DNA from 3 places in the Sporosarcina sp. 6E9 genome. Region 2 is predicted to be linked to each of the others. Evidence: riboswitches for the same ligand, from Rfam matches in the RefSeq annotation. Region 2 holds a riboswitch; each other region holds the start of a gene.
What was found. A riboswitch is a leader RNA that binds a small molecule or an ion and turns the genes downstream of it on or off. The one in region 2 is predicted to bind cobalamin.
Positions count from the first base shown of each region.

Region 1: linked by a shared signal. The riboswitch ahead of J4G36_RS11415 (ABC transporter substrate-binding protein) and the one ahead of J4G36_RS12050 (ribonucleoside-diphosphate reductase subunit alpha) in region 2 are both predicted to bind cobalamin.
Region 3: linked by a shared signal. The riboswitch ahead of J4G36_RS11440 (LPXTG cell wall anchor domain-containing protein) and the one ahead of J4G36_RS12050 (ribonucleoside-diphosphate reductase subunit alpha) in region 2 are both predicted to bind cobalamin.

Region 1 is NZ_JAGEMN010000001.1:2,319,524-2,330,564, reverse strand. Features, by position in the region: gene J4G36_RS11425 (ABC transporter ATP-binding protein) at 1-1,649, shown strand, start outside; gene J4G36_RS11420 (ECF transporter S component) at 1,622-2,341, shown strand; cobalamin riboswitch at 2,745-2,929, shown strand; gene J4G36_RS11415 (ABC transporter substrate-binding protein) at 3,048-4,025, shown strand; gene J4G36_RS11410 (FecCD family ABC transporter permease) at 4,072-5,013, shown strand; gene J4G36_RS11405 (heme ABC transporter ATP-binding protein) at 5,015-6,487, shown strand; gene cbiB (adenosylcobinamide-phosphate synthase CbiB) at 6,475-7,443, shown strand; gene J4G36_RS11395 (pyridoxal phosphate-dependent aminotransferase) at 7,430-8,509, shown strand; gene J4G36_RS11390 (bifunctional adenosylcobinamide kinase/adenosylcobinamide-phosphate guanylyltransferase) at 8,491-9,081, shown strand; gene cobS (adenosylcobinamide-GDP ribazoletransferase) at 9,097-9,861, shown strand; gene J4G36_RS11380 (histidine phosphatase family protein) at 9,834-10,451, shown strand; gene J4G36_RS11375 (bifunctional adenosylcobinamide kinase/adenosylcobinamide-phosphate guanylyltransferase) at 10,391-10,783, shown strand; gene J4G36_RS11370 (cob(I)yrinic acid a,c-diamide adenosyltransferase) at 10,787-11,041, shown strand, end outside.
Region 2 is NZ_JAGEMN010000002.1:90,834-101,874, reverse strand. Features, by position in the region: gene J4G36_RS12085 (ABC transporter ATP-binding protein) at 1-37, shown strand, start outside; gene J4G36_RS12080 (ABC transporter permease) at 15-1,976, shown strand; gene J4G36_RS12075 (alanine/glycine:cation symporter family protein) at 2,136-3,560, shown strand; gene J4G36_RS12070 (hypothetical protein) at 3,725-4,030, shown strand; gene argS (arginine--tRNA ligase) at 4,090-5,754, opposite strand; T-box leader at 5,947-6,153, opposite strand; gene J4G36_RS12060 (DUF3169 family protein) at 6,241-6,939, opposite strand; gene J4G36_RS12055 (helix-turn-helix transcriptional regulator) at 6,936-7,148, opposite strand; cobalamin riboswitch at 7,526-7,715, shown strand; gene J4G36_RS12050 (ribonucleoside-diphosphate reductase subunit alpha) at 7,910-10,132, shown strand; gene J4G36_RS12045 (flavodoxin) at 10,120-10,548, shown strand; gene J4G36_RS12040 (ribonucleotide-diphosphate reductase subunit beta) at 10,536-11,041, shown strand, end outside.
Region 3 is NZ_JAGEMN010000001.1:2,332,542-2,343,582, forward strand. Features, by position in the region: gene J4G36_RS11440 (LPXTG cell wall anchor domain-containing protein) at 1-1,985, opposite strand, end outside; cobalamin riboswitch at 2,147-2,335, opposite strand; gene J4G36_RS11445 (class D sortase) at 2,426-3,010, opposite strand; gene argS (arginine--tRNA ligase) at 3,212-4,876, opposite strand; gene J4G36_RS11455 (YwiB family protein) at 4,873-5,328, opposite strand; gene J4G36_RS11460 (transglycosylase domain-containing protein) at 5,474-7,522, shown strand; gene J4G36_RS11465 (YwhD family protein) at 7,801-8,316, opposite strand; gene J4G36_RS11470 (2-hydroxymuconate tautomerase) at 8,383-8,568, shown strand; gene J4G36_RS11475 (YwgA family protein) at 8,776-9,279, opposite strand; gene J4G36_RS11480 (HD domain-containing protein) at 9,294-10,592, opposite strand; gene J4G36_RS11485 (RsfA family transcriptional regulator) at 10,764-11,041, shown strand, end outside.

The DNA of each region.
Region 1 (11,041 bases), on a different contig from region 2:
TTCCGGATGCGACTGAGTGGGCGTTGCAAAATATTAACCTGACAATAAAAGAAGGTGAGTTCATCGTTATCTGTGGACCAAGTGGATGTGGCAAAACAACGCTACTGCGTTTATTGAAAAATGAACTGGCCCCAGTCGGTAATCAAAAAGGTGAAATTTACTATCAAGGTTTACCATTAACAGAATGGAATAGAAAAAAATTGATAGAAGAAATTGGGTTTGTATCCCAAGATCCCGAAAACCAAATTGTCATGAATGAAGTGATGCAAGAGATTGTTTTTGGATTAGAAAACCTGGGATATTCGAATTTTGAGATGAGAAAACGGGTCGCTGAATTGGTACACTTTTTTGGAATGAAGGACATGTTAGGGGCGAAACCTTCAGAGTTGTCGGGCGGTCAAAAACAAATGCTGAATTTGCTTTCAACGCTTCTGTTAAAACCAAAAGTTCTATTGTTGGATGAACCCACCTCACAACTAGATCCGATTGCAGCAAGAGAATTGCTGACGACGCTAGAACGACTTAATAAAGAAATGGGTATTACAATTATTATTGTGGAGCATCGCCTCGAACAACTATTTTCAATAGCGGATCGAATATTGTTTATGCAAGCGGGTCTGATTAAGTACAGTGGTAGCAGTCGAAAAGTGATTGAAGACATATATCAAAGAGAAGACGAGCATTTCATCTCTTATTTGCCAACATTGGCTAGGTTGTATATGGAAAGAACGGATACGATAACACATAAGGAAATCCCGCTAACAGTTAAAGACAGCAGGGATTGGATTGCTGGACTTCCTGAATTAATGGATCGTTCACATTCAACTGATAACAGCAAGACGATTTCACCCAAAAGAACCATTGCCGTAGACCTCCAAAATGTGTTTTATCAATATCGACGTGAAAACCCACTCGTTTTGAAAAAACTATCCCTATCTATATTTGAAGGTGAATTTTTTGCCCTCATTGGCGGAAACGGATCCGGAAAAACAACGGTATTAAAAACTTGTATCGGCAGTGTGAAACCACAAAGAGGAAAAGTATTTCTTCAAGGGGAAAATATTCATAAGCCGCGTGCAAAAGTGAATTTTGATCGTATTGCTTATCTTCCGCAAAATCCAAAAACCTATTTTGTTTACGATACAATCGAACAAGAGATGCAAGAAGCGGTCATTCGGCATGAAGTTCCAAATGGCGCAGCTAAAATCGAGGAACTTCTTCAAACTTTCGATATCGAACATTTACGTGGACGGCATCCCCATGATTGCTCCGGCGGGGAAATTCAAAAAGCCGCGCTTGCTTGCATGTTGATTGAATCTCCAACTCTTTTACTTATCGATGAGCCGACAAAAGGACTCGATTCAGCTTCGAAAAATCAACTGTCAACAATCTTGAAGGAATTACATAACGCTGGAATGACGATTATTATGGTTACGCATGATATAGAATTTGCCGCTCGAAATGTGGAAAAGTGCGCAATGATTTTCAATGGTGAAATTACGGTGAGTGGAACACCGAAGGAATTATTTAAAGACAATTACTTTTACACAACAACCATCAATCGAGCAACCCGCGTCAGTGAAACTAGAGAAGCCCTTACACTTGAGAAGGCTTTGGCAAAATGGCCATTAACAATAAGCGTTACCTAGCCATTGTCTCGATTGTTATTTTCGTTTTACTTGTCTTGTCCATTGCAGTATTTCACTACAACGCTTATTTGCTGCTCAGTTTTCTAATCATTAGCATGATCATGATTCCATTTTTTGTTCGATTTGAAATGCGAAATGTGGCTGTTCGGGAAATCGTTATTTTAGCCATGCTAGCCGCAATCGCTGCGGTAGGCCGTGTTCCTTTTGCAGGATTGCCAAGTGTTCAGCCTACTTCATTCGTCATTATTATGGCTGGTTTAGTTTTCGGTGCGGAATCAGGTTTTATCGTCGGTGCAGTTGCTGCAATCGTATCGAATATATTTCTCGGACAAGGTCCATGGACGCCTTGGCAAATGTATGCATGGGGTATGATGGGAATGAGTGCTGGTCTGTTGCGAAATGCTTGGTGGATGACTAAGCTTTGGGGCAAGTGCGTTTTTGGATTTATTTGGGGATATGTATTCGGGTGGTTTATGAATTTATGGATTATCGTCGGCAACTTGGAAAATATGACACGAGAAACCTTTATTGGAATTTATATGGCAAGTATTTATTTTGATCTAGCACATAGTGTCAGTAATGTATTTTTCATCATTGTTTTTGGTGCAAGTTGGTTAAAAATTTTACAACGTTTTCAGAGAAAATATGGTCTCTTGGAAACTAAGTTAGAGACGAAAATGGAAACAAATTAAACAAGATATAGATACAAGCGGCAGTCCAGCATTTATTAGGTGGTTATTTTCAATCTGTGTTACAAATTTATTTTGTTATTTACGTGTACGGCACTTTATTTATAAGTAATCTCTGTTGATTGGAGTGGAGAGCGGCGACTCCAGTGGGATTAGCGTGACAGGTTAGACCCCGCAGGAGCACGGTTTTCGCGACGAGGAGGCTAACCGCACGCCCCACGGAACGCGTCCGCTCGTAACGGAAATCAACATAGCTTATATGGTATTGATTAAAATGGAATACATAACGATCTAAGATGAGAAAAAATTTGCTTAACATAGTACCTACAAAAACTTGACGCAAGCAGTTCGTCACATTATCTCGACACGCTAGAAATTTATAAGTATACTAAAGGGTGAACTTAACTAACAGACCAAACATAAAGGTGCCTCGCTGTAACGAACGAGGTTAAAAGGGAAGTCGGTTTAATGCCGACGCGGTCCCGCCACTGTAAGTGTGAGCAATTCGCAGGAACGTCACTGGTAAATTCCGGGAAGACGCGAAACGCTGTGAACACGAGCCAGGAGACCTGCCTTTATGAAATCTGCCGAAACCTACGAGGAATAGGATTGGTGAAAATCTGCCCATTTGGCCATTAGATTTTTACTGATGACTTTCCTCCGTAGCAATACGGGGGATTTTTATTTGGAAATAATGGAGGAAAATAGAATGAAGAACTTATGGAAGTTAATGCTTACATCGATTTTGGCAGTATTTTTGCTCGCTGCATGTGGAGGAAATGCGGTCGATGATAAACCGAAAGAAAACGAATCCAACACAGAAAATGTAGCTGGAGAAGAAGTAGAAGCAGAATTCCCAGTTACATTGAAGGACGCTGTGGGCAATGAAGTAAAGATTGAAGTAGCGCCAACAAAAATTGTTTCTATGATTCCAAGTAACACAGAGATTTTATTTGGTCTTGATTTAGCGGATGAAATTGTCGGTGTGAGTGATTACGATGATTATCCGGCAGAAGCTGCTGAAAAAGATAAAATCGGTGCAATGGAATTTAATGTTGAAGCAATCATCGCTATGAATCCAGATATCGTTTTCGGACATGAATCAGCATACGGAATGTCTGAAGAAGGGTATCAGCAAATTCGAGATGCGGGAATTTCTGTATTTGTTGTGAAAGATGCGTTGAACTTTGAAGAAACGTACGAAACGATTGAAACAATCGGTAAAGCAACAGGGAAAACAAAAGAAGCAACTGAAATTATCGATAATATGAAAACAAAAGTAGATGAAGTCGTCGCAAAAGTAAAAGACGTCGATACGAAAAAAACGGTATTTGTTGAAACGTCACCGGCTCCTGAAATTTACACGCCAGGTGCGAAAACATTTGCACAAGAATTACTCGACTTAGTCGGCGCAGAAAATATTGCAGCAGACCAAGAAGGTTGGGTTCAAATGGATCCAGAAGAAATTATTAAACGTAACCCAGACGTCATTGTCGTTATGTACGATTACATAGACACTGCCGTTGAAGATGTTTACGCACGTGATGGCTTCGGCACAATTACAGCGATCAAAGAAAAAGCAGTCGTTCAAGTAGATGAAAACATCACAAGCCGCCAAGGTCCGCGTCTTGCTGAAGGACTTGAAGCTTATGCAAAGGCAATTTATCCAGAGGTTTTCGGTGAATAAATCAAGCGTTGCCTACATCGTATCCATCGCCACACTTGTTGTGGCGATGTGGCTCGGTGTATCAATCGGTACGGTGGATATCCCTTTAAGTACTTTATGGAATAGGGAAGCGGACGAAATCGCGACAAACATCCTATGGAAAATCCGTATGCCGAGGGTTTTATTGGCAGGACTTGTTGGTGCATCATTGGCGATTGCCGGTGCAGCATTCCAAGGACTTTTGAAGAACCCACTTGCAGATCCTTACACACTCGGAGTGTCATCCGGCGCCTCGGTTGGTGCTGTGATGACACTTTTTTTCAGTTTATCCATCCCGGTTCTAGGCAACTATACGCTACCGGTTTTCAGTATGATTGGCGCCGCGCTAACGATGTTTCTTGTGTTAGGGTTTGCGCGACTCGTTGACAGAGCGATGAAAATGGAAACCATAATATTAACAGGAATTATTTTTGGCTCATTTCTGGGGTCTGTATTATCCCTCATGATTGCCCTTACAGGCGAAGAATTACGGCAGATTATTGGTTGGCTTCTCGGCAGCGTTTCAATGCGTGGCTGGAACTACATCACAATGATTCTGCCTTTTGTCATCATCGGATCGACCATACTTTGGTTCAACCGTCGGGAATTAAATGCAATGTTATTCGGCGAAGAACGTGCGCATCACCTCGGCGTTAACGTCAAACGACGGAAATTCATGATCTTAATCGGCGGGTCAATTCTAACCGGATCAGCCGTTGCCGTATCAGGAACGATTGGGTTTATCGGTTTAGTAGTTCCACATATGACGAGACTCATGTGGGGAACGGATCACCGTCATTTATTAACATTATCCTTTATGAACGGCGCTTCTTTACTCATCATTTGCGATTTAGTCGCGCGCACCATCATTTCGCCAACAGAACTACCAGTCGGCGTCATTACCGCATTTATCGGTGCACCGGTCTTTGCATTCATCTTTTACCGTCAAAGAAGAAGAGGAGCGATGTAATATGTTACAAGTTGAAAACCTATCAGGCGGCTACGGCGATGAGTTAGTCGTAAACTCTGTCTCCTTCGACGTGAAAAGAGGCGAAGTGCTCGGCATTTTAGGACCGAACGGCAGCGGTAAGTCTACATTATTAAAAATAATATCGGGCATTTTATCTGCCGCGGGCGGTTCGGTAACGATTGACGGAAAAAAGGCATCCGATTACACGCAAAAGGAATTCGCTCGAAAAGTAGCGGTCTTGCCCCAACTTCATGCCCATGCATTTTCTCATTCAGTACGAGAAACAGTTGAACTTGGAAGATATCCGCACCAAACAGGAATCTTTTCATCTTGGTCAAATGAAGACGAAAGGGCCGTTACGGAAGCGATGAAAAGCACAGCTGTCACGCGCTATGAAAACCAGTCCATTGAATTATTGTCGGGAGGGGAACAGCAACGCGTTTTCGTCGCCCAGGCACTCGCCCAAGTCGCTCCGATTTTATTATTGGACGAACCGACAAACCACTTGGATATTGCCCATCAACAACAACTGATGGACACAATACGAAAAGAAGCGGTCGGAAAAGGACTTACCGTTATCTCAGTATTCCACGACATTAACTTAGCTGCATTATATTGTGATCGACTATTACTTATGGACAACGGCAAGATTTCAACAATTGGCCCGCCGCAAGAAGTCGTAAAAGAACAATCGATAGAAACCGTTTATCATGCGCGCGTAAAAACACAGCCGCATCCGGAATTGCCAAAGCCGCAAATCACATTACTTCCGGATGTTAATAGTGAAAAAATAGTTGCAAAAGTGACCAGAGAGAATTTTTTCAGCTCAGAAGAATTTGTCGTTTTCCGAGCCAGTCAACCGCTAAAAACTGTATCATCAGCAGTTCATAATGCGGGCATGGGGTGGTATCGGACTTTTGTAAACCGTCATGTGGACAGTACTTATAACCACGATGATGTGAAAAGCGAAATGGCAACGTATCTAGAAACAAAGGGGTTTCCATTAACTGAAACCGTGGCAATGATGACAGCCGTTACGACAGAACACGTTGAAATAGGCGAATATGCGGGCGACTTCGGAAAAGTATATATTGCAGTGACTGCTGGAATCGGCAATGCAGTCGATGTATCGCAAGCCATCACACGCGATGAAACACCAAAAGTAGGCACAATCAATACATGGGTCATCATCAATGGACAATTACCGGATGAAGCATTTATTCAAGCGATGATCACCGCAACTGAATCAAAGTCAAAAGCGCTTCAAGTAGAAAACATAAAAGATCCTTTAACCGAAACGATAGCAACTGGAACGTCTACAGACAGTATCCTTATCGCAGCTACTCAACAAGGAAAAATGCTTCCATACGCGGGTCCAATTACGGAACTAGGCAAACTCATCGCACAAGGAGTCTTCGATTGCACCGTGAAAGCGATTCAAGCGTATAAGAAAGCGAAAGGATGGTCAACTTGATACCGGCGCACTTCATAGCCATTGCAATTGGTTTTTTTCTGGATCGCCTCATTGGTGATCCACCGAAATGGCCACATCCCGTCCGTTGGATTGGCACGCTAATTACTCAACTGACGACTCGGTTCAATAAAGGGAAAAACCGTACGTTAAAAGGCGCAATCACGCTTATAATTACTGTGATTGTTGTTTTTTCGATTGTATTCGTCCTTGTCGAATTTGCATATTCTCTCCATTTATTGGTGGGCATTGCGATAGAGAGTCTTCTAATCGCCGTCGGTCTCGCACAAAAAAGCTTGAGAGATGCTGCAATGGACGTTTACAATCCACTTATCGCAGGTGAAATCTCCGATGCGCGGACAAAACTATCTTGGATTGTCGGCCGAGATACCGATAAGCTTGATGAAAGTGAAATTTCACGAGCAACGATTGAAACGGTATCGGAAAACATTGCAGATGGGGTCACATCGCCGCTTTTTTGGGCATTCTTATTCGGTGCACCGGGATTATGGTTGTATAAAGCAGTCAATACATTGGATTCAATGATTGGCTATAAAGATGAGCGTTATGAGAAATTCGGCAAGTTTTCAGCACGCGCTGATGATTTACTTAACTTCATTCCAGCACGAATCACCGGACTATTATTGATTCTTTATGCACCAAATAAAAGCCAGCTCCCATTTCTGAAACGATTTTCAGGTTGGCTAAAAGATGCCCGTCGACACCCAAGTCCGAATAGCGGATACTTGGAAGCAGCCACTGCCTGGCAACTAGGCGTTTCACTAGGCGGAAAAGCAACGTATCGGGGGAGGAATTCAGAGCGGCCAAAGCTCGGACCCGCTCTGGTTCCATTGGATGCGACGCATATAAAAGCATCTATATTTGAACTACATGTCATTTCGTTCTTTTTTTGGTTTATAGGTACAGTCTTAGGAGTGATGATCTATGCAATTACCTGAACATGGCGCAAATCCATTTAAACTATACAAAAAACTCGGTGTCATTCCGCCGGATAATGTGTTGGACTTTAGTGAAAATGTCAATCCAGCAGGTCCGCCGAGTAGCGTCAAAAAAATATGGGCCGATTTGTTGGGTCGAATAAATCAATATCCTGATCCTGAAGGGGAGCCGTTTTTAACGGCCGCTGAAAACTTCCATCAAATTGACAGGAAATCTTTGATCTTAGGAAACGGAGCAGCGGAACTATTATCACTGATTGCTGAAAGGTACAGAGGAAAAAGCGCAGTGATTGTCCATCCGACTTTTTCAGAATATGAGGCAACATTGAAAGCGAAAAACGTTGAAATCGTTCGTGTTCTATCCACTGAAGAAAGTGGATTCAAATTACCGATGAATGACATTCAACAAGCAATGGAAAATGCATCCGTACTCTATTTATGTACACCAAATAATCCGACAGGAATCTTACCTGGGCGGGAAGAACTGATCAAACTAGTTCGTCACGGCGCGAAAGTGAACTGCGAAATCGTCCTAGACGAAGCATTTATCGATTTTATAGATGAATCGCTATCATTCATATCAGGGATAAAAGAATTTCCACACGTAATCATCGTCCGTTCGATGACGAAAATGTATTCCATTCCTGGAATACGTCTCGGTTATGCCGTCGCAAATCCAACCATTATTTCAGAAATCAAAGCACATACTCCGCATTGGAATGTGAACGGCATTGCGGCGCAAATCGGCGCATTATGTTTGGGCGAAGCTGAGTACCGAGAAAAGTCGATTCGACAGAGCGATGCCCAACGAAGCAGTTTGAAAGTGTTTCTTGAAATGAACGGTTGTACAGTGACTGATTCCGTCGTGAACTTTCTTTCATTCAAACCAGGCGGGAACCGAACAACACGTCAACTCCATGAAGATTTATTACATAGAGGAATCGTCCTTCGACATTCAGAGAACTTCTACGGCATGGACGGTGAGTGGTTGAGAATCGGCATGAAGAACCCTGAAGAAATGGCTGTCTTAAAAGAGGAGTTGGCAAAATGGTTCGCGGAAAACTGACGTTCATAAGCGGTGGTGTTCGAAGCGGGAAAAGTGCTTTTGCCGAAAAGATACTCGTCGAACAAGCTGAAAGTTGCGATGGCCGGCTCATCTATATTGCATCCGGAACTGTGACGGACGCTGAAATGGGGCTACGCATAAAAACCCATCGACAAGACCGCGCTGAAAATAACTGGTTGACGATTGAACAACCGGTGAAGTTGGAAGAAGTCATTCCATTCATTCGGGAAAATGATTTCGTCCTCTGGGATTGTTTAACAACTTGGCTGGCGAATGAATTGTATGCTGGGTGGGAAACAGGGACGTCTTGTATCGAAGAAACAGGTTGCATGGAGCGGAAAGGAACGCAACTCTACAAAACAATCGATTCGATTTTATTAAAAGCCAGAGAGTTCGTCATCGTATCAAACGAAATACTCGATGATTTACGGCCAATCGATAAGGAAACAGAAACCTATCGTAAATGGTTAGGCCAACTTCATCAAAACATCGTGAAAAAAGCAAGCAATGCCATCGAAATGGAATTTGGTGTGGCCACATATTGGAAGTCGTCTCAACAACTCAAATCTTAAGCGCGGAGGATGAATATGAACGGGATTTTACTGGCACTTCAATTTTTCACTGTGCTTCCGATACGAAAAGAGTTGCCGCTTGGTCGAAAAGAAGTGACGGCGATGTACATAGCGCTTCCCTTTGTCGGTGCGACAATCGGACTCCTGATGTACGGTGTTTCTGAACTACTATTAAGCGGACTTTCGACAGGCACATTCCTCGCCGCTGTATGCATCGTGTTGACGGGAATCCTACTAACAGGCGGTTTGCATTTCGACGGATGGACCGACACCGGGGACGCATTCTTTTCCTATCAAGACAGGGAAAAACGTCTTGAAATTATGGAAGATCCAAGAATTGGCGCGTTCGGTACAATGGCGCTACTATTCCTTATCCTAATAAAAATTGCGCTGTTTAACGAAATCTTGGAAAAAGGTATCGCGTATTTTATATTGTTTCTCGCCATCCCTTTTCTTGCACGTGTTGGGATGACTATTTACTTTTCTAAGACACCTACCGCCAAAAGTTCAGGGCTCGCGTACTTTTTTCAAGAAAAACTTCATTCGAAAATCGTGGTCATCGTGTCATCACTAAGTGGAATCGCTATCTTAATCGCAGTCTGGCTTATGGTTGAAAGTGTTATCGTTCCACTTCTCTTATTCATCCTGTTGGCAATCGGAATTTTACGCTTTCGTCACTGGTCCTTAAAACATTTCGGGGGCGTAACAGGCGATTTATCAGGCGCATTTATTGAAGGGATGGAGGTCATTTTATGGATTGCGGTGTTACTGTTCATTTAATCCGTCATCTTCCCACACTTGGCAATCAAAAACGGCAGTACATTGGTTGGACAGACGAATCGATTTTACCAACCGACGAACCGGGTTCAGCGAGGCTGCCTCGGAAACCTACAATCGTTTATGGTAGCGACTTACTGCGCTGTCGTGAAAGCGCAGCACTGTATTTTCCTGAAGCGGTTTATGAAACTGACAAGCGGTTCCGTGAAAGTCATTTCGGTGCTTGGGAAGGAAAAACGTATGAAATGTTGAAAGATAACATGACGTATCGTTCTTGGATAGATGATCCTTATGAAAACAAACCTCCGAATGGGGAAAGTTTACAGGAAGTGAACAGACGAGTACTTGCTGCACTTACAGAATTACTTGAAGAACAATCGGAGTACTTTATCGTCACTCATGGCGGTCCAATCCGGTTGATGTTAACGCAGTTTTCACCTAAAAAACAAGACTTTTGGTTCTGGAGGATTCCACATGGATCGATTTGGTCATTGAAATGGAATCATCGTAACGACTTTGTGGAGGGGAAAAAATGCACGTCATTATCGGCGGTGCCCATAACGGGAAACGAGCGTTTGTTCAAAAATTACTAAGTAAGCAGCATGCAGAAGGCGTAAGTTGGCATGAGGGAGAAGTACCAGCGCCCGGAAAGCATGCCGTTGTCATAGCGGGACTAGAAAATTGGTTGGCGCAATGTGAATTAAGTGAAGAAAAAGCTATTGATCAGATAGTAGAAGCGGTAGAAAATCGTCCAGCTATTGTTATTTTAACCGATATTAGTCGCGGCATTGTGCCGATGGAGGCTGAACTTCGAAAACTACGTGATACATGCGGCAGAGTGTATCAACGACTATTCGCAGAAGCGAGTGAAGTAACAAAGGTTTGGTACGGCATTCCGCAAAACATAAAGAAAAGGGGAGAATAGAAGATGAAGATTTACACAAAAACTGGGGACAAAGGCAAAACAAGTTTAATAGGTGGACGTGTCGACAAAGACGATCTTCGCGTTGAAGCCTATGGCACAATGGATGAACTAAACTCATTCGTAGGAAAGGCAATGACGGAACTCGATCCAACTAAATTTGCAGATTTACTTGAAGACCTTGAAGCGATTCAAAATGAGTTATTCGACGGGGGCGGAGATCTTTCAAACGTCATGAAAGAACGCCATTATAAATTAACG
Region 2 (11,041 bases):
GGGTGTTCTCGGGGGTGACAGCGTTGACACTATTTGACCTGGTCATTCGTAGCATGCGGAAAAATATTAAACATTATTATTTATATTTCTTCGCACTCATTTTTAGTGTCGTTCTGTATTTCGTTTTTGCTACTTTGCAATATGACTCCTCGATTGTCGATCGAGCTGGACAATCAATGAAGTTTGATTCCGCTTTTAAAGTGGCTGGTGGTTTACTCATTTTTATCGCAGGGATATTTATTGTTTATGCAAATGCAATTTTTCTTAAACGACGCAGCCGTGAGATTGGTTTATATCAATTGATCGGTTTGAATAAAGCTGCCGTTTCACGCCTTCTAATTATTGAAAATACGATTCTGAGTGCGGGGGCACTCGTTATTGGAATAGGTGTAGGCATACTCGTATCGCGTGTGTTTTTACTATTGCTGATGAAGTTGGTTGGTTATGAAGGATTCATAGCCTTATCATTTTCAACAGAGGCCATTCTGCAAACAATAATTGTGTTCGTTGCGATTATTTTACTAACAACGATACAAATGATATTCGCAGTTTATCGAAACACATTGCTTAGTTTATTTAATGCAGATAAAAAAGGAGAGAATCCAAAGAAACCGAAAACAGTCGTATCAGCAATCTTGGCTCTTTTAGGAATTGGTCTAATCGTTTTTGGTTACTGGTTATCAGGGAATATGTTGAACGAATGGCTGTTGTTCAATATGGTTGCTGTCCTAGTATCGACCATTTTAGGAACGTATCTGTTGTTTCGCATCACAATTAGTTGGTTGTTTTATAAGTTTCGTGCTAGAAAACAAGGTCATCTTGGATTGAACAATAGTTTGTCAATTGCATCACTTATGCACCGCATGAAAGGAAATGCCAATTCATTAACGATCATTACTGTTTTATCTGCAATGACGCTTGCGATGTTGGCGGGTTGTTATTCACTTTATTATTCGACGGAAAAAGAGTCACGCTATTCCATGCCGCATGATTTTATGTTTGAAAGTAACGGGGAATTAGCGGCGCAATTTGGGGAAGAGCTAAAAGAGAACGGAATTGGCTTTACGAGTAATAAAATTGAGTTACTTACTGTTTGGGGTACATTCGAAAAAAAAGTTTTCCCAGAGTGGGATGGACCGATGGACGGTACGTACGGATTTTCTATTGTGAGTGATCAACAACTTGAAAAAGCCGGTTTTCAAGTTAAGGCACCTACGAAAGGAAAAGCCGTTATGCATGATATGATGTATGCGATGTCGATGAAAAATATGAAATTGCCGTTTGACGTCAACATTACTAGTGGAGATACCGACAGGCAATTTCGTGTAACGGAGTTGGGCAGTGGAAACGTTGTGAATTACGTTTCTGTAGGTTTTCAATTAGTCATCGGTGATGCGTATTTTGAAGAGTTAAAAGAACAATTGCCCTCAGAAAATGAAGATAGTAAAATTCTAGATGTATTTGCAGTTAATTTACTTGATAAAGATCAGCTCAAAGCTGCATCTAAAATATTTTTCCAATCAAAGTATATAGATCATGCCGAAGGGGAGAATTACGCCTACGCTAAAGATTACTATTCGATGTATGAGAATGGAATTCAAACTAATGGGTTACTAATCTTTATCGCTGGTTTCCTGGGCTTGGTGTTCTTAATATCCACAGGGAGCATCCTGTACTTCAAACAAATGACGGAAGCTGAACAGGAAAAACAAAGTTACGCGACGCTTCGTCAGCTTGGATTTACGGTGAAGGATATTATGAAAGGAATTATTCGTAAGCAAATGTTTGTTTTCGGATTGCCGCTTGCAATCGGTTTGTTGCATTCTGTCTTTGCGATAAAAGCAGCGTCATTCTTGTTCATGTCTGATATTACAGTACCAACGACCATTGCGATGGGATTATACGCAATCATTTACATCGTCTTTGCATTCTTGACTATAGGTTACTACCGGAAAACAGTAAAGGCAGCACTATAAGAAAAAATAAGTCGTACTGATTGGAATGAAATTAACCAATCAGTACGACTTTTATAACTAATAAAAAAACCTATAAAAAAAGTGTTTTTTGTATCTTTTGAGGGAATGTGTGTATTAAGATGTCTAAGTAGAAGTTTTGGTTGAAAGGATTTGTTGCATATGGTAATGGACGCGCTTAACTGGTTAGTCGGTCCTGCAAATGATTTTTTATGGACGTATGTACTCATTGGTTTTTTATTGATAATTGGTGTTTATTTCACGATTCGCACCAAATTTGTCCAGATTCGATTATTTAAAGAGATGTTCCGACTGATCTTTGAGAAAAAGGAAAGTAACGATGGGGTTTCCCCTTTTCAAGCGTTTACCATTAGTGCCGCTTCCAGAGTAGGCACTGGAAATGTGACGGGCGTAGCGCTTGCAATTGGAATTGGCGGCCCTGGGGCGGTATTTTGGATGTGGATGATTGCAATTATCGGAATGGCCACTGCTTTTGTAGAAAGTACGCTAGCACAAGTGTATAAGGTGAAGGACGGCGATACATTCCGCGGTGGACCAGCATACTACATGCAGAAAGCACTTGGATATCGCAAACTAGGAATAGTCTTTGCAGTTTTATTAACGCTATGTTTTGGATTTATCTTTAATGCGGTTCAATCGAATACGATTAGCCAATCGTTTATGGATGTTTTCGGTCTACCAGACTGGTTAGTCGGCCTTGCATTAGTTATATTAACAGCGGTTATTATTTTTGGCGGCGTGAAACGAATTGTTAAAGTCACAGAGTTAATTGTCCCAATCATGGCGATATTTTACTTATTAGTCGCCTTCTATGTTGTCATCGTAAATATTACGGAAATTCCCGCCGTCTTTATGTTGATCATTGAACATGCTTTTGGCATTAAGGAAGTCGTCGGTGGTGGTATCGGTGTAGCCATGATGCAAGGGGTGCGTCGAGGATTATTTTCTAACGAAGCTGGAATGGGAAGTGTGCCGAATGCGGCAGCTACGGCGAATGTCTCCCACCCGGCGAAACAAGGACTTGTACAAAGTTTAGGTGTGTTTTTTGATACAATGATGATTTGTTCGGCCACTGCTTTTATTATCATATTGGCTGGACTTTATTCGACTGGAGAACAAAGTGGTATTATATTAACGCAAGCCTCCATGGCAGTTCATGTTGGTTCGTGGGCGCCATATTTCGTTGCGATTGCGATCATGTTCTTCGCTTTCAGTTCGATTGTCGGAAATTATTATTACGGCGAGACGAATATTGAATTCATTAAAGCACATAAATCATGGATGACGATTTACCGCGTTTTGGTACTCGGCATGGTTATGTTCGGCGCGATGGCGAAAGTGAGCGTCGTTTGGAACATGGCGGATTTGTTCATGGGGATCATGGCTGTCATGAACTTGATTGTAATTGCGATACTTGGAAGAGTTGCATTTAAAGTGTTGGATGACTTCTCTGCGCAAAGACGTAAAGGTTTGAATCCAGTGTTTAAAGCAAGTTCCATTCCTGGCTTGAAAAACGCCGAATGCTGGGAAGATTCCAAAGTGAAAGACAGAATTTCAAAACTATAATTAGCCTTAGCAAAAAACATTTTTTTATTCGAATAAAACACCTTCACAGGAAAAGTATATTTTTTGCATTCAAGCAAAACATATCAAAGACTTGTGGAGGTGTTTTTTGTAGGGCATGAAATTGTAAATGAATAGTAAAAAGTACGTCGAAAAATAGGTTAAACTTGGAAGCTGAAAAAGCGGATTTTTTTTCAACTTGGGGACATGATATAAATTGTAGGTGGGGCATTCACTTAACAAACTTTAAAGGGGTGAAACCATTCATGGACAACAACAATCGTAATCGCCAAGATCAAAACGACCGCAATAACCGAAATAACCGTAACAACCAGAACAATAATCAAGACAAAAACTTAGAGTTTGGTGATGATTTTCTTGATCTAAACCCTAACAACAATAACAACAACAATAACAATGATAAAAACAACCGTAACAATAACCGAAATAACAACAACAATAACAACAGATAATTTGAAATCAAACCTGTATCGCAACTTAAAAATTGCGATACAGGTTTTTTAGATTTAATTCACATCTTTTCGGGTGCTTTCATTCCCAACAGTCGAAGCGCTTCCTTTAGGACAATCGTCGTACTTGTGATAAGTGCGATTCTATATGGTTTGTTTTTCGAATCGGTTAGTACATGAACATTCGCGTAAAATGAGTTAAAAGCCTGTGCCAGATTAACCGCGTACTTCGCGATGATTGAAGGATCTAGTTCTTTAGCGGATTGTTGGATGATTTCAGGGAACTGTTCTAGCTCTTTTACGATTTTCCACTCGAAATCATTCACTTCATCCACTGTATAAGAGTTTGTTTCCCCGGCCTTTCTTAACACCGAATTAGCACGGGCGAAAGTATATTGAACGTAGGGACCAGTTTCTCCTTCAGTCTGAAGCATTGTTTCTAGATCAAACTCAATATCATGTTTTCGGTGCTGTTTCAAATCGCTGAAAATAATAGCGCCAACACCAATAGCTTCAGCAATTTCTATCTTATTTTCCAGATTCGGATTTTTTTCTTCAATCGTTGATTGTGCAAGCGAGATTGCATCTTTTAAAACTTCCTCCAACAAGACGATTTTGCCTTTACGCGTCGACATCTTTTTTCCGTCTTTCAAAATAAGCCCGAAAGGTACATGTTCGATATCCTGCGCCCATTCATAACTCATCTTTTCGAGGACTTTTTTGAATTGTGTAAAGTGTAGACTTTGTTCATTCCCGACGACATAGATGGATTTCTCGAAATCATATGTCTTTTTTCTGTCGATTGCAGCAGTTAAATCGCGAGTCGCATACAGTGTCGCTCCGTCTGATTTTTTAATCAGGCAAGGCGGCATTTTATCTCCTAATTCGACGACCAAAGCGCCGTCCGATTCCTTCAACAATCCCTTTTCATTCAACAAATCGACGATAGGTTCCATTTTATCGTTGTAATAAGCCTCGCCGTTATAAGAATCGAATTTCACGCCGAGTAAATCATAAATGCGTTGAAACTCCTTCAATGATTCTGATTTAAACCAATCCCATAAGGCAAGCGCTTCGGTATCCCCGTCTTCTAATGCCTTAAAAGCTGCTCTTCCTTCATCATTCAATGCTTCATCCTGCTCTGCATCTTCATGGAACTGGATATAGAGCTTTAATAGAGTCTGGATCGGGTTTGTTCTTACTTCTTGTTCGTTGCCCCATTTTCGATAGGCTGTTAGTAGCTTGCCAAACTGTGTCCCCCAATCACCGATATAGTTGATTTTCACAGTTTTGTAGCCGTTCTTTTCAAGCAATAAAGAAATTGAATTTCCGATGACCGTGGAGCGCAAATGTCCCATGGAAAACGGTTTTGCAATGTTAGGGGAAGACATATCAATTGTCCCGACCCCGTTATTTCCAACATCGGATGACCCGTAGGATTTAGTTTGCTCACGGATTCTATCGAGCAGGGAACTAGTGATTTGAGAACGGTTCAGAAAGATATTCACATAACCGTTTACGGCTTCGGCTTTGTGGATAAGTGGATGACGGATTGCATCTGCAATTTCATCCGCAATCATAACAGGCGATTTTTTTAAATTCTTTGCAAACGGAAAGCAGGGCAATGCTAAATCGCCCATATGTGTGTGAGCGGGTTGTTCTAACATATTTATATTCAAGGGAATCGGACTAAATTGTTGCAACACATGCATGACCTCTGTTTTCATCTCATATTCCTCCTTTTTGTCAATAAAGTGAAACTTCAATCCGTGGGGTGTTCTTCCCCACGGATTGTTAGTTGAACCAATCGGGCATTTACGGGCAGTTGACTCCCACCTATTCTTATCGTTTATCTCAAGTCTTGAGGTGGGAGTCTCACTGCCCGTTAATGCGGGACAAAAAAAGCCCCCGCCTCAAATAAATGAGGCGAAAGCATAACTTCCGCGGTACCACTCAACTTGCCCGTGATCGGGCCGCTTACTCATAACGGCGAGACACCGACTTTTCCTACTTAAATCAGAAAAGTATCTCCGAAGTGCGCTTCACAAGCATTCTTTACTAGGCTTTCACTGTCCCCAGTTCGCTGAAAAAGAAAAGTTTGTTACTCTCTTCATCCAAGATGTTGTAGATGACTATAGCAAGCATTTGCAATGGCGTCAATATGATTATTGGTCTTTTCTATAAATTCACTACTAAAACATATTTTATAGGAATTAGTGTGTTTTGGCACCTTCACGGTGGTAAATCATATACATGATGAACCACAGTGCACCGACTACCAAGATTGCGACGTATTGTGGGCTAGATGCGATAGAGACAAAAAATAGGGTAAGGAGTGTAGCGGGAAAGAGGAAGTTCATGGCATAAAAGGATTTATACGCAACACGATATTGCTCAAACTTTTCTCCTTCATCCAGATTTTCAAAAATTTCTTTGTATCCGTCTATTCGTTTCAGATTTACGAATGCAGCAGGACTGTATTTATTATGGAAACTAATCGCTTTCATTTGAGCATAGATCGCAAAAATAAAAATCGCAAAATATAAAATAACAATTACGGTTGCAAGTAAGTCATAGCCAAAGTCCCATTCTATTCCGACGATGAAAGAACTGGTAGCCCCAATGATAAACAATAAAGAAGTAGAGCCGACAAATTTATGGGCAACTTTTTCTTTTCTTGCCTCAAGCTCATCGATGTTGATCTCTGGCGTGTCCTTTTTATCAGCCTGATTCCAAATCAATCCAATACGAATGGACATGACAAGTAAGATAGCGAGCATTCCAAAAGCTATCAACTCTTTTCCATAAGGTACGCTGGGGCTGAACCCATCCCATAATATAACAATCAAACCGAAAGTAAACGCGAACCCAACAGCCATAAAGAGGCTAAGTGAACCTTTCTTTTTCTTCATTTCTCTTCCTCCTTTATTGAAAATACTTCGTCCACAGGCAGTTGAAATACTTTCGCGATTTTCATCGCAATTAAAATAGATGGTAAATAATCGCCTCGTTCAATTAAACTAATTGTTTGTCTTGAGGAATCGGTTAATTTAGCTAACTCAGTTTGACTGAGTCCGTCTCTAGCACGTAATTCTTTTAAACGATTAAGTAATATCGCCATCGTATTTCCTCCTCTTCATACCTAGTGTATATCTTTATAGTCATAGTGACAACTATTGTTGTCATTATGACTATTTTAATTGTCGACACGAGAAAATAATGATGAAAAATTCCTCTATGCATAAAAAGTAATATGAACAGTTTTATTCAGAACTGTTCATAACTTTTCCTTCTGGAACATGAAAGAGTATGATAGCAATTAACATGTTGTGGATAAATTACTTGTGGATATGTGGATAAGCGAGTGATTCTCGCATGAAAAACTTTTTACCTATTTACGATTAAAACACCATATGTTAGGGTATAGGAAGTGAACAAGGCACTATATATAGTATTGAATGATGGAATGGTACCGGAGGAAGAATGGAGTTCAGTTCTTCCTGTAGGAAGAATGAAGTTCAATTCTTCTTTAATCGGTTTAATAGGGAATCCGGATAATCCGGAGCTGTCCCCGCAACTGTAAACGCGGACGACCGCCTCAGAATGCCACTGTGGAAAAATCCATGGGAAGGTTTTGGTGGAAGATCGATGCGTAAGCCAGGAGACCTGCCTTTCATCATCAAGCGACACTTTCTTCGGGGGTTGAGAGGTGGAAGCGAGCGGGTTTCTTCCGTCTATCTTCTAACTTTAGAAGAATATTCAAGGACGCCCATTCTGTTTCCAACTTAAAAAATCCATGAGCGATAGCTCTGCCGAAGAGGCAGACCTATCGCTTTTTCATGTCGAAAATCGATTTACATAATTGGGAGGAGACGGAATAACATGACGACTAAAATTAAAACACCAAAAATTGATCAGCTATTACATAAATTACAAAACGAGTTTGGCGAACAGAAAATAGCACCGTTACTTAAAGTGAGCGCACGTTGGATAGAAAGGCATCCTGACGGGCAACGTTCTGAATGGGCGAAGGCAATGGTGCTCGAGGCAATCAGTTTTGTCGCAGAAGACGAAACTTACTGGACGTTTGTTGCTGCAAGAATTTATCTTGAAGAAGTCTATGCGCACGAAGAAAAGCAACGCGGTAAATCGGTCTATGCTGATTTTGCTGGCCATGTGGAAAGTTTAGTGCAAAAGGGTTTATACACACCCGTATTAACCGAAAAATACTCAAAAGCAGATTTGGATTATCTGGGAAGTGTCATTGAACCCGAACGAGACAAGTTATTTACCTATATTGGATTAAAAACGTTAATAGATCGTTATGTTGCAGTTGATTTCACTAAAAAGCCAGTGGAACTTCCGCAAGAACGTTGGCTCGTCATTGCCATGACGCTAATGCAGGACGAAACGGAAAATCGTCTAGAAAAAGTAGCTGAATCCTATTGGGCGATGAGCAATTTATATATGACCGTTGCAACACCTACATTGTCGAATGCAGGAAAACCACATGGCCAATTATCAAGTTGTTTTATCGACACGGTAGACGATTCTTTGCAAGGCATTTACGACAGCAATACAGATATCGCCAATTTGTCGAAATACGGCGGCGGAATCGGTGTTTATATGGGGAAAGTTAGAAGTCGTGGCTCCTCGATTCGTGGATTTAAAGGTGCATCAAGCGGTGTTCTACCATGGATTAAACAATTAAATAATACAGCGGTTAGTGTCGATCAGCTTGGTCAAAGACAAGGTGCGATTGCTGTATACCTAGATGTTTTCCACAAAGATATTTTCACATTCCTCGATTTGAAATTAAACAACGGGGACGAGCGCATGCGGGCGCATGATATTTTTACAGGCGTCTGTTTACCGGATATTTATATGGAGGCAGTCGAAGCACGTGGAGATTGGCATCTGTTTGATCCGCATGAAGTTCGGGAAGTGATGGGCTATTCACTGGAAGATTCCTACGATGAAAAACGGGGCGAGGGTTCATTCCGTGAAAAGTATGCGGAATGCGTCAATCATCCAGAACTTAGCCGAGAAACAATGCCGGCGATTGACTTAATGAAGCGAATTTTACGAAGCCAACTAGAAACAGGCGTGCCGTTCATGTTTTACCGCGACGAAGTGAACCGTGCCAATGCGAATAAACATGAAGGAATGATTTACTCATCGAATTTGTGTTCAGAAATTGCTCAAAACATGAGTGCGACGGAATTTGAATCTGTCACACTCGAAGATGATATTGTTGTTACCCGTTCAAAACCAGGCGACTTTGTTGTTTGTAATCTGTCTTCCATTAACCTTGGAAAAGCAGTTCCAGCGAACGTGTTAGAACGACTAATTAAAATTCAAGTACGCATGCTCGATAACGTCATTGATTTGAATAAAATCCCTGTCGTACAAGCGGCTCGAACAAATTCTAGATACCGTGGAATTGGACTAGGGACATTCGGTTGGCATCATTTACTTGCACTGAAAAATATACAATGGGAATCAGACGAAGCAGTAGAGTACGCTGATACATTATATGAACGGATTGCTTACCTTACTATTTCCGCTTCGATGGAAATATCAAAAGAAAAAGGGGCCTATCCTTTATTCGAAGGATCCGACTGGCAGACTGGAGACTATTTCGATAACAAAGGATACGATTCAAAAGAATGGCGTGAACTGCGCTTTGAAGTGGCAATGAATGGGATGCGAAATGGCTATTTGATGGCTGTTGCACCGAATTCTTCCACATCGGTAATTGCAGGTTCAACTGCTTCCATCGATCCGATTTTCAAACCGTTTTTCCATGAGGAGAAAAAGGATTATAAATTGCCAACAGTGGCACCGGACTTGGATCATAATACGTATGACATTTATCGCCGTTCCGCCTATATTGTCGATCAACGTTGGTCCGTCAAACAAAATGCGGCTCGGCAGCGCCATATTGACCAAGCAATTTCTTTCAATATTTACGTCCCGAATACGATTCGTGCTTCCGTTTTACTCGACTTGCATATTCAAGCATGGAAGTCAGGCATGAAAACAACTTATTACACGCGTTCAAGCGCCACGGATATTGCGGAGTGTGAATGGTGTCATTCTTAATCGCTTATGCAACTTGGAGCGGAAACACAGAGGAAGTTGCGGAGCTTATTGAAGAGGTTGTCTTGAAATCGGATATCGACGTAACAAAATACAGAATCGGTACGGGGCTACTTCCCGACGTACGTGCGTTTGATGCACTCATTATTGGATCGTTTACATGGGACAAAGGCGCAACGCCTGATGAAGTGAAAGATTTCGTGGCGGAAGTAGGCTATAAACCTTCGAATGTTTACGTTTTTGGAACTGGCGACACGCAATTCGGCGGAGATGCATTATTTTGCAGTGCTGCAGTAAAGTTAGCGCGATTTTACGAGTCGAAATATGCACCGCTGAAAATCGAACAAAGTCCAAGAGGAACACAAGAAATCGATGTAATTAATTGGACGGAAGGGGTTATCAAACAATGGTCACACTAAACAGAGTAAAAGTATTAAATCCAGCAAACCCAAACAAATCAACCGCTATTTTCGGCGGAAAAGCCAGCGGAATTCTAAATTGGAATGATCTTGCACACCCGCACTTTTATAAACTAAGGCAACAAATACGTTCCTTGTTTTGGACAGCAAATGAAGTTGATATGACACAAGACGTCAAGCAATTTTCAACGCTGACCCAACCTGAACAAGACGCATTCTTGAAAATCATTGGTTTATTAGCAACGCTGGACGGTCCGCAAACGGATATTGCGTTAAAGATTTCTCATTTTACAACCGATCCCTCCGTCAAATCATTAATGGCGACAATTGCGGATCAGGAAAGCGAACATAATCATAGTTATGCCTATGTGCTTTCATCTGTAACGACGTTAGATAAGCAAATCGCTTCATTCGAAATGGGTCGAACCGATGAGGTTTTAATGCGCAGGAATGAACGCATTGTCAACGTGTACAATGAATTTGCAGAAAGACC
Region 3 (11,041 bases), on a different contig from region 2:
CCAACCGATACTAGCGCTAGCCCAACCAATAAATAAGTAAATGTGTTCGTTGCAGTTTTCGGTAGTTTGTCTTTTCCACTTTGAGCAGTTTTTTCGTTCACTGTTGGCGACTTATCCTCAGTCTTTTCTTTTTTAACTACTTGAGTTTCTTTTTTGTCAGCTTCGTTTTCTGGTTCAGTTTTTCCACCTTCAGGAAGTGTCGAGACCGCCAACTTTACTTCCTCAGATTCGTTTCCTACATTATCTACTGCGATAATCGTATATTCATATGACTGATTTGTTTTTAATTGAATATCGCTGAATTCTTTTTCGGCGCCAATCAGTACAGCAATTTCTTCTCCATCTCGAGAAACTCTATATTCCTTAATACCAGAAGGATCATTTGCAGACAGATTAAATGAGATACTTTCAACTGTCACTTCCTTCTCAGTTATTTGAACATTGGTTGGCCCTTCCACATCCATAAAAGCGCCATAGGTTGAAAAGTGATCGACTTCAATCGTAATCACGCCGTTTTTTGCATTTCCCCAACCCGCTACATTTCCCCATTGTTTGGACTGCTCATTAAAGATGTATATTCCTGTCTTCGAACTGTCTACTCCGTCGTCAATCCCGAAGCTTAGTTGAAAGCTTTCTGACCCCTTTGTTGCGCCTTCTGCATATTGAATATTGAAGTCAAACCAATCCCCAACTAATGTTAGTCCTTCATGCGATTGTTTCTCTTTCGAAGGCATCGTGACTTGCAATGTTGTCCCATCGGGCAGGTCTTTCGGCATTTGAAGGGTTGTTGAACTGTCTTCAATGATAATTTTCTGACCTTTAAACACTTCTACAACATTGCCGATCTTTATCACTTTTTCAAGGTCCGGCTCCGGTGTTGGTTCTGGTTCTGGTTCCGGTTCCGGCTCAGGCTCAGGCTCAGGTTCTGGCTCCGGTTCTATAACTTTATCAGTAAAGTCATAAAGTCTACCTTGGCCATTTACATAATAGTTGTAAGCGACAAGGGCTTGTAGAGCTTGCTCAGTCGCCATTCCATTGGACCTCGTATCATCTATTAAATGTTTAAATCCACCATCTTTAGCCTGGAAGCTTAGTAAGTTATCCATTAGGTTAATGCCATTTTTCGTAAACAGTTCACCAAGCGGATCAATATCATTCGCAGTTAATCCAATAATTACTTGAGCCGTCGTCTCTACAGAAATGCCGCCATTCCATGGATCATTAAATCCGCCAGTATCGCCTTGTTTTTCAGATAAAAATGAAACCGCTTTATTAATCGCTTCTTTCACTGCAGGCTGATTATTGTATGGCGCTAATCCAATTAAAGCCATCGCTGTGATATCGTAACTCGCCGCGCCTGTAGATGATGTAAACAAACTCCAAGCACCATTTTCAATTTGATTGCCCAAAAGTTCCGCAACTAACTTTTCACGTGTCCATTTGGCACCTTCTTGAATTGAAAAATGTTTTGTATCTAACGCTGTTAAAGCAAATATTATGCCGTTATTTCCCTGGTACGTGAGTGTATCTTCCACCGAACCATCCCAAAGTTCGCGGTCTGGACTGTTGTAAATCAATTCGATTAGATTATGTCCATAAACATCCCGAGGATCTTTTCCAATTGCGACCGCCGCCATAGCGAGACGTTCGCTATCCGTTATTTTAAATCGACCATTTTCAAGACCTTTTGTTATTTGGTCTTCAATGTTTTGTTTGAATGTATCTGTGTAATTTGTTGGAACGGTTTTCCCAGCCTGCGCTAGTCCTATTGCTTCCCATTCGCTATGGACGCCTGCTTCAATGATGTTAGCGCTTGCCAAATCAATTGCATTTTGTGTCAGTTCAGCATAATCCTCAACTGTTTTTTCCGTATTAATGTCCTGCTCATTGTTTTCATTTGCAGAAACTACGGTTATTGGTGACACAGCTAATCCCAAGATTAATAAAAACGATAATCCAGACCTTAACAATCGTTGCAAATCCATCTTTTCTTTCTCCCCTTTTTAAGTATCCTTTATGCCAACTACTGATTTTATGCAAATAAAAAAGGCCTACCTCCAGAAAAAGAGATAGAGCCTATGTATGTTCAATCATAATAGACGAATTGAATTCTACACGATGCATACCTTTTTCCTGGAAGGTGTTTATTTGCATACTGACTTTGGCAAGTCTCCTGACTTATGGTTCATCGCTTTCTCTGCCTTCCCAGTTATTCACCAGTGGCTAAATCTAGAGAGCGCATTCCATTTACAGTGGCCGGACCGTTCAGGTTTTTCACCTGATTCCTTTTTAATCTTTTGCTTTACGCAAAAGAACCAAAATCTACTATTTAATTGTCATAAGTTACCACGTTCCATGTAAGCATATAAGAATAATTAGATAAATGCAAACGCACATTAGCAAATTACAGTGAAAAGCCACCGTGTTATTTCGCATAGATAATGTATCGATCCGGTGCGCTACCTATATACGAAAATGGATAGCAAGTGGATAATGTTAGAATTTCATCAGGGGCTGTTGAACGGATGACTGTGCGATCATCGGCGTCGACGATGTCTGTATCGAAAATTGTGTAGACGAATGTACCGTTTTTCATTTTGACATGGATTTCGTCGCCGTGTTCGAGTTCCCCGAATTGGCGGAATACCGTATCCCGGTGTCCTGACAATAGGATTTGGTCGTTTTGACCGGGTAAGGCTGTGCTGCTGAAATGGCCGACACCTTTGGCTAATTCGTCTTCATGGGTTCCTTCAATAATTGGAATTTCACGGTCCAGTCGCGGGATGTATAAAATACCGATTGAGTCACCTTCGATTAGGTCGTTATAAGCGTCAGTATTTTCAGGTGTTAATTCATCACGTGAGATGATTTCATCTGAAACAAATGCTTTTGCTTCTTTCAACATTTTATCTTGCTGAAAGTACGAGTCTCCAAATTGCCAAGCTGCAAAAAGGCAAAAGCCCCCACCAACGACTATTAGTAGTATCGATAAAAGCTTTCTCAATGACATCCCCCTTGTACTTTTTAATCAACAAACCTAGTAAAATTTATACTAGAATAATGACTTTTTTCTACGTCAACCTACACTCACCGTAAATTTAAAAGTACCATAATCTTCCCGAACTATCCATTACTCATTTAACTATTTAATTTCAAAAAAACACCCAAGAAACTGTCATCAACAATTTCTCGGGTGTGGTGGTAAGAGTGATTACATTTTTTCTGGTGCTGATACGCCGATTAGTTTTAGGGCGTTCGCGATGGTTGTGCGTGTTGCTGTGATTAGTGCTAGACGCGCTTCAGACAATTCGCGGTTAGCAGAATCCAAGACTTTTTCAGCGTTGTAGAATGAATGGAATGCTGCTGCTAGTTCTTGAATATAGGTTGCTACGCGGTGTGGTGCGCGCATTCTCGCTGCGTCCGCTATGACTTGCGGGAAGTCTCCAATTTTTTTCAACAAATCAATTTCGCGTTCTGCCGTTAATAATGCAGCGCCTTCTGCAGATGGATTCAGTTCCAATTCTTTTGATTGACGAAGAATTGAAGAGATTCTCGCATGTGCGTATTGTGCATAGTACACTGGGTTTTCATTGGACTCGGAAACTGCTAGATCGAGGTCGAAATCCATTTGTGTATCGCCGGAACGCATCACGAAGAAATAACGAACGGCGTCAAGGCCGACATCTTCGACAAGCTCGCGTAAAGTAACAGCTTTTCCAGTACGTTTACTCATCATCATACGCTCTCCGTCTTTGTATAGATGCACCATTTGGGCAACGATTACTTCTAATTTATCTTTTCCGTATCCTAATGCTTCGATCGCTGCCATCATTCGCGGAATATAACCGTGGTGGTCTGCGCCCCAAATGTTAATCAGTTTTTCAAAACCACGTTGGATTTTGTCTTCATGATAAGCGATATCAGGCGTGATATATGTGAAAGAGCCGTCTTTTTTTATTAACACACGGTCTTTGTCATCGCCAAATGTCGTCGAACGGAACCAAGTGGCACCATCTTCTTCAAAGATATGACCGTTCTCACGAAGTTTGTTCATCGCGCTTTCAATTTTTCCGCTTCCGTATAATGTGGATTCTGAAAACCAGTTATCGAATGGCACGCGGAAGTTTTCCAAGTCTGTTTTAAGCTTTTCAAGTTCATATTTCAACCCGTATTCACGGAAAAATGCATAGCGTTCTTCTTCTGGCATATTTTTATATTTGTCGCCGAAGTCTTCAACTAGCTTTCCAGCAATATCGATAATATCTTGCCCGTGATAGCCGTCTTCTGGAAGTTCTTTTTCTTCTCCAAGCGCTTGGAAGTAACGTGCTTCAACGGATAGCGCTAGATTATCGATTTGACTGCCCGCGTCGTTGATATAATATTCCCTTTCGACATCGTAGCCCGCAAAGTCAAGGACGTTACATAGGGAATCCCCGACTGACGCACCGCGCGCGTGACCTAAGTGAAGATCACCTGTTGGATTTGCGGATACGAACTCGACTTGAATTTTCTCCCCGTTTCCAGAGTTACTACGGCCATAAGACGCGCCTTGGTCAAGAACAGTTTTCACGACTTCTTGTAAATAATCTTTTTTCAATGTGATGTTAATAAAGCCTGGGCCTGCAATATCGATGGACTCAATAGATCCACTTTCTTTATCGATATGTTCAACGATGGCTTCTGCAATTGCACGAGGCGGCTTTTTCGCAATCTTTGTGAGTTGCATCGCGATATTTGTTGCGTAGTCGCCGTTCTCTTTATTTCTCGGCGTTTCTAGCATGATGGATGGTATATTTTCTTCTGTTAGTTTTGCCTGAAGGATTGCTTCGTGTATGGCTGATTTCACTTTTTGTTGGATTTGCTCGACTGCGTTCATTTTGTTCCCTCCGTATAGGTGATGTTTAATTTGTAAGTTCCGAGAAGCGATCCTTCTGTATGTAATTCATATTGAACTTTGAATTGACCACCATTGGCTTCCTCTATAAATTCAAGATGATTCGTTTTCACTTGTAACGCAAATGTTGCAGGACCGTTGCCGTATTCACCAACCCTGTTTTGTTCTGTATCAAAAGGGAGTCGCATTTTTACCGCGCCGCTTCGCATAATGAGTGCATCTCGTTCGCTCATTTTTAATGTGGTTTGGATGTTTTCCCCATTATGATCTTCATCGTATTTCAAATAGAAGGAATTGGCTTTTTCTATTAATCGACCCTTTGCTGTTAATTCATGTTTCTCGATTTCCTGTCCTGGATGTCGGATTGATGAATGAAGCCGAATGCGTACAGGTTGACCTATCTTTTTCGATTCCACCTCGTTCACCTTCTTCATAAAAATATCTTCTTATTATAGCGTTTTTCTGTCCAATATTCCAATTAAGGCAGTCATTATTATTAATTAATGTAATTCGTTCCGTTTAATCTATTGATTTGCGTTGCATACTACAAAGAACAAGATAGTCGGAACGGGGGATATTATGCGACGTACAGTTTATGTAAAAAAGAAAAATAGACGTCTTTTTTGGCGCAGGATTTCATTACTAACTTTGACAATGCTTACAGCTTTACTCACATTATATGGTTCACTTCGACTCTATGCGCAAATAACTGGCGCGCCGTCGCTTAGTGTTCCGAAAGCCTCGGTTTTTTTAGATAATAATGACCATCAAATTGGCGATAAGTTCACGGCTGAGCGACGGTATTGGGTTGGTTTGGATGAAATTTCACCTTTTGTATTGGATGCCGTTATTGCAACTGAAGATCGGAACTTTTATGAGCATCACGGGTTTGATTTCAAACGAATTGCTGGTGCAATTTTGAAAGATGTCAAAACGAGAAGAAAAGCTGAAGGTGCAAGCTCGATTACTCAACAGTATGCCCGAAATCTCTATTTGACACATGCAAAAACATGGACGCGCAAGATTAATGAAGCACTATATGCTTATCGGTTGGAGTTATTTTATGACAAGGATACGATTTTGGAAGGTTATTTAAACACAGTCTATTTCGGTCATGGGATGTATGGTGTGGAAGCTGCGAGTAAGTATTATTTTGGTAAGTCCGCGAAGGATTTGACTTTAGAAGAGTCTGCAGTCATCACTGCGATTGCAAAAGGTCCCTCAGTATATTCGCCAGTTGACCATCCCAATAATTCGAATGAACGGAAAGAACTTATTTTGGCTTTAATGAGAAATCAAGGTTTCATCACTGAAGATCAGGCAAAGCGCGCGATGGAAGTTCCTATTGCATTGAAAGCTGAAGAATGGATTGACGCCAAACGAGTTGCGCCGTATTTTCTAGATGAAGTGTGGCGAGAAGCTGAAAAAATCCTCTCAGAGAAAGGTCGCTCTCCTGCTGAAGGCGGATGGACAATTCGAACGACACTCGATCAGCATCATCAACGAACGGCCGAAGATGTGATTGCGAAATGGATGCCCAAGAGCGGACTTCAAGTCGGCTTTATCTCCATTGAACCTGAAAGTGGTGGCATAACTTCAATTGTCGGCGGCGTGGATTATAATGAAAGCCCCTTTAATCGAGCAACTCAGGCGAAACGCCAACCTGGTTCAGCGATGAAGCCGATATTGTATGCCGCCGCCTTGGAAAACGGGTTTAATCCACTGACGTTTTTGCTTCCTGAAAGAACGATTTTCACGTATGATGATAAAAAAACTTACGAACCGAAAAATGTGAATGGTAAGTTTGCGTCTCATCCCATTTCGCTTGCTCAAGCTTTGGCCATTTCTGATAATGTGTATGCAGTTAAAACTTGGGAAGAAGTCGGCGAAAAAAACTATCAAGGCATGGCAAATCGACTTGGATTAGATGTTGAATTAGCTTCTGCGCCTGCGACTGCCCTTGGCACGACAGAAGTATCATTGTTAAAAATCACGAATGCATTCAGTCGAATTGCTGCGAGTGGATTGGATATAAAAGCGACGACGATTAACTCCATTACAGATGCAGAAGGCAAAGTTGTCTATGAAAAACCGACCAAAAAAATTAAACGTGTACTTTCTGAACAAGACGCATTCGTTCTAACGCATCTCATGACCGGGATGTTCGATCCTGTCTTCAATGATTATTCATCGGCGACTGGGTTGTCGATGCGCCCCAAAATGACCAGAACCTATGCAGCAAAGTCGGGCACGACACTTTGGGATCAACATCTAATCGGCTACTCACCTTCATTGGCGGCAGGAATTTGGACGGGTTATGATGTTGACTTTAGGTTGGAAAGTGCGGAGGATAAAGCTGCGTCTAAAAAAATATGGATTGAATTTATGGAGGCGGCGCATAGCGGAAAGCCGGTTGAGGCATTTATTCCACCTGATGGCGTGAACGGCGTTATTATCGATATAGAAACGGGTGGTCTTGCTGTAACGGAGTGCGAGAAGCAGCGGCTCGTCTATGTGAAAGAAAAAGATATGCCGCAAAAGTTATGCACGGATAAATCGTTGCAAGAAAAACGAAATAGCAAAGAAGATGGCGGATTCAATCTATTCCCCTTTTCGTTTTTTGATTAATGCGCTTTAGTCGTTTCTCACTCAACGACATATTAAAAAAGCTTCCTCTCCCTGATATCAAGGGAAAGGAAGCTTTTTTTACCTATTAGAACCGGTTATACACACAGAAAATCAAGCTTGGGTTGGTTTGACTCTCCATGTATACACGATAACTAATTTGGTAGTCCTAGCTTACATTCGCAAGCTATTAATAAGTGTACTTACTTTTAACCGGACATTCAACTATAACTGACGAAAGTTACCTGAAAAACGTCGATAACGGTTCAAAACTTTGACGATTATACGCGCAACCCGTCATGTAATTCCGCGTTACTGCGATTCCAAATTTCTTCGTTATGTTCTTTTAAAAAGTCTGCCAGGACGCGTTTCGAAGTGTCGTCCATGTCATCTACCATGATTTTCCCCTTCATAGAGCGATCCATGCGATTCATATGGTCAACGAAGTTTTTATAACCCCGGCGGATGGATCGGTCGATTACCATTTCGCATGCCGTTACGCCCGAATAATATGGACCTTCTTCTTTATAATCAATCGTCACCCAAATTAGCCAGTATGCTTTTCCGTTCGCGGACTCTTCACGTGTTGGTAAAAATCGAATGCCTCGTTCGAGCGGGCTTCTCGCATGCATCGCGCCAATTTCAATCGTTGCGACTTCTTCTTCAACGTCGATTATTACCGGCGATACATTTTCCAATGACAATGATCCAATTCCGAATCCTTTGTGACCGTCAGTCGGATCATCTTTTATGATTGTAAACCCAATTTTCGGCTTTGGCTTTTGTTCATTCCCCATTTGTTTACCCCTCCAACTCTGATAATATCATTAGTATACTGGATACTTTGAAGGAGGGAAAAGAAAATGCCATATGTGACTGTAAAAATGTTTGAAGGTCGTACTGATGAGCAAAAACGTGCGCTATGCGAAAAAGTTACAGAAGCTGTTTCAGAAACGACGGGTGCACCAGCTGAGAATGTTGTAGTGTTCATCGAAGAAATGTCGAAGAATGATTACTCCGTAGCTGGAAAACGTCCTGTTGATGCGTGATATATTCTAAAGAAAAGCGTAGGGCGCCCGCTCAGATGCGACAGGCATAAGATGATCTAACGGCGTGGCGTTCTTTAGGCCCGGGAAGAATGCAGTTCAATTCTTCCTTGTTAGAACGGCTTATGACCCGAGTATCTGGCGCCCGAAGCTAGACATTGCATTGAAAAAAGCTGGCACCGAGACATTTCATCTTCGGTAGCCAGCCTTTTAATTTGAAATTAACTCCAGGTCCTTTAAAAACACAAATGCATCTGCTATTTCTTCTTCTGAAAACTTCAACTTATTCTTCACGACTTGAACTTTTTCAATTTGTTCTTTTTTCTCGAAGTGGTCGAAATATAATAGCGTGGAGACCAGCTCTAGAAATCGTGAACTCTTCACTTGCATTTTTTGAATGAAATCGGAAAGGCTGTCGGGAACTTTGTCAGCTGTTTCTAAAAACCGCTCTCCCTCGCCGGATACATCATATTGGTATTGTACATAGGATCCTTTGTCAATGCGTTGTTCGTTGAGAAAACCCATTTCGCATAATTCTTCTACTCGCAAGGTTAATTCCTCCGAATAGGGGCCGTACATATGTAGTTCGAATTTCTCCGAGAAAGGGAAATCCATCTTTTTTGCGATGTAAATCATTTTTTGGAGCTTTTTTCGTCCGGTAACTTCTTCCGCCAATGAAATAAATTGCACGATTTTCGCGTGTTCTTGCAACAAGTTGTCCACCCTTTCTAGTTTTTCAACATCTGTAAAATTTTATGATACAACGGATTTTCTGCTTTGCCCGCTTCTAGCAAATCCTCTGGAAAATAAAGTTTATGATCGGTCCTGCGTTTTCCTGAAATTGCGTCGACGATATCCGATGAACGTGATATTTCACTTAATTCGCCGTTTGGCATTTTCAAAAATATCGGAAGCCGTTCATTTTCTTCTCCTGGTCGATAAAAGTCATACGGCAAATCTGATGATGAGTCTACCACAAGATAATACTCTGGATCGATTCCTGCCGCTATAAAAAGTTCTTTGATTTCATGCATTTTTTCGTATTCCACAGCCGGGTTAAATTCAACGTATTGAAAAAGGCGCCGGTTGAGGAAACGCATACTTAAATCGGCGAGTATCGAATCCGTTTCATTTGTCCACATTTGAAAATAAGTTGTCATTACGCCTTCATCAAGTGCGATATAGTCTTCCAATCGTAATGTTTTATCGAAAAACGTTTGAAAGTGAACCGGTTTTTGCTTGAATTCATACCCAGTTTCAAATAAATATTTAGCACGATGAAGGATTTTCGTTAAAATCACTTCCGCACTTCTTGAAACGGGATGAAAATAAACTTGCCAATACATTTGGTAGCGGCTCATGATATAGTCCTCCACCGCATGCATTCCGCTTGATTTCACGACGGCCTGGTCTTCTGACGGACGCATCACCCGCAATATTCGTTCCATGTCAAAATGACCGTAAGACACGCCTGTGAAATAAGCATCCCTTTGTAAATAATCCATACGATCGGCATCGATTTGACTCGAGATTAAACTAACGACAAGTTTGTCGGGATATGTTTTTCCAATGACATCCGCAATCTTTTTGGGAAAGGACGGTGATACGCGCTTCAATACCGCGTTTACTTCGGTATCCCCGAGTATAATCGCTTGTGTAAACTTTTCGTGATCAAGATCGAAGACATTTTCAAATGCGTGTGAATATGGACCATGTCCCAAATCATGTAAAAGTGCTGCACAAAGCGTGACGAGCCGTTCTTCATCATCCCATTCCGGTCGACCGCTAAACCCATCGTCTACGATGCGACGAACGATTTCATAGACACCAAGCGAATGATGAAACCGGCTATGTTCGGCCCCGTGGAAAACAAGATACGTTGTCCCGAGTTGTTTGATTCTTCGAAGCCGTTGGAATTCACGTGTTCCGATCACATCCCAGATAACTCTATCGCGAACATGAATATAGCGATGAACCGGATCCTTAAACACTTTTTCTTCAATTAACTTTTCATTTTTGTAGTCCATTTTTACACCTCCGTGACTCCCTTATTCTATTGTACTCAAAAAAAGATGGCACCGAAAGCATGAAACGAAATAAGAAACTTTTAAATGTGAAGGCAATGTGTGAATAAAATAGTGAATGGATGTACACACTATCAATAGAAAGAGACTATGAACATGGCAGGAGGCACTACTATGGTGAAAGTTAGGCAGGATGCTTGGATGGAAGATAATGATGTTTTATTGGCAGAGACGGTTCTTCGACACGTTCGTGAAGGCAGTACTCAATTAAGCGCTTTTGAAGAAGTCGGTGATGCTTTAAATCGTACGGCAGCTGCTTGCGGCTTTAGATGGAATGCAGTCGTTCGGCGCGATTATGAAGTAGAACTCGAAGATGCCAAGAAAGAAAGAAAACAAGCGATTCGTATGCTTGGTAAAGATTTTAAGAGACGCGGTCAGCAATTATACACCCC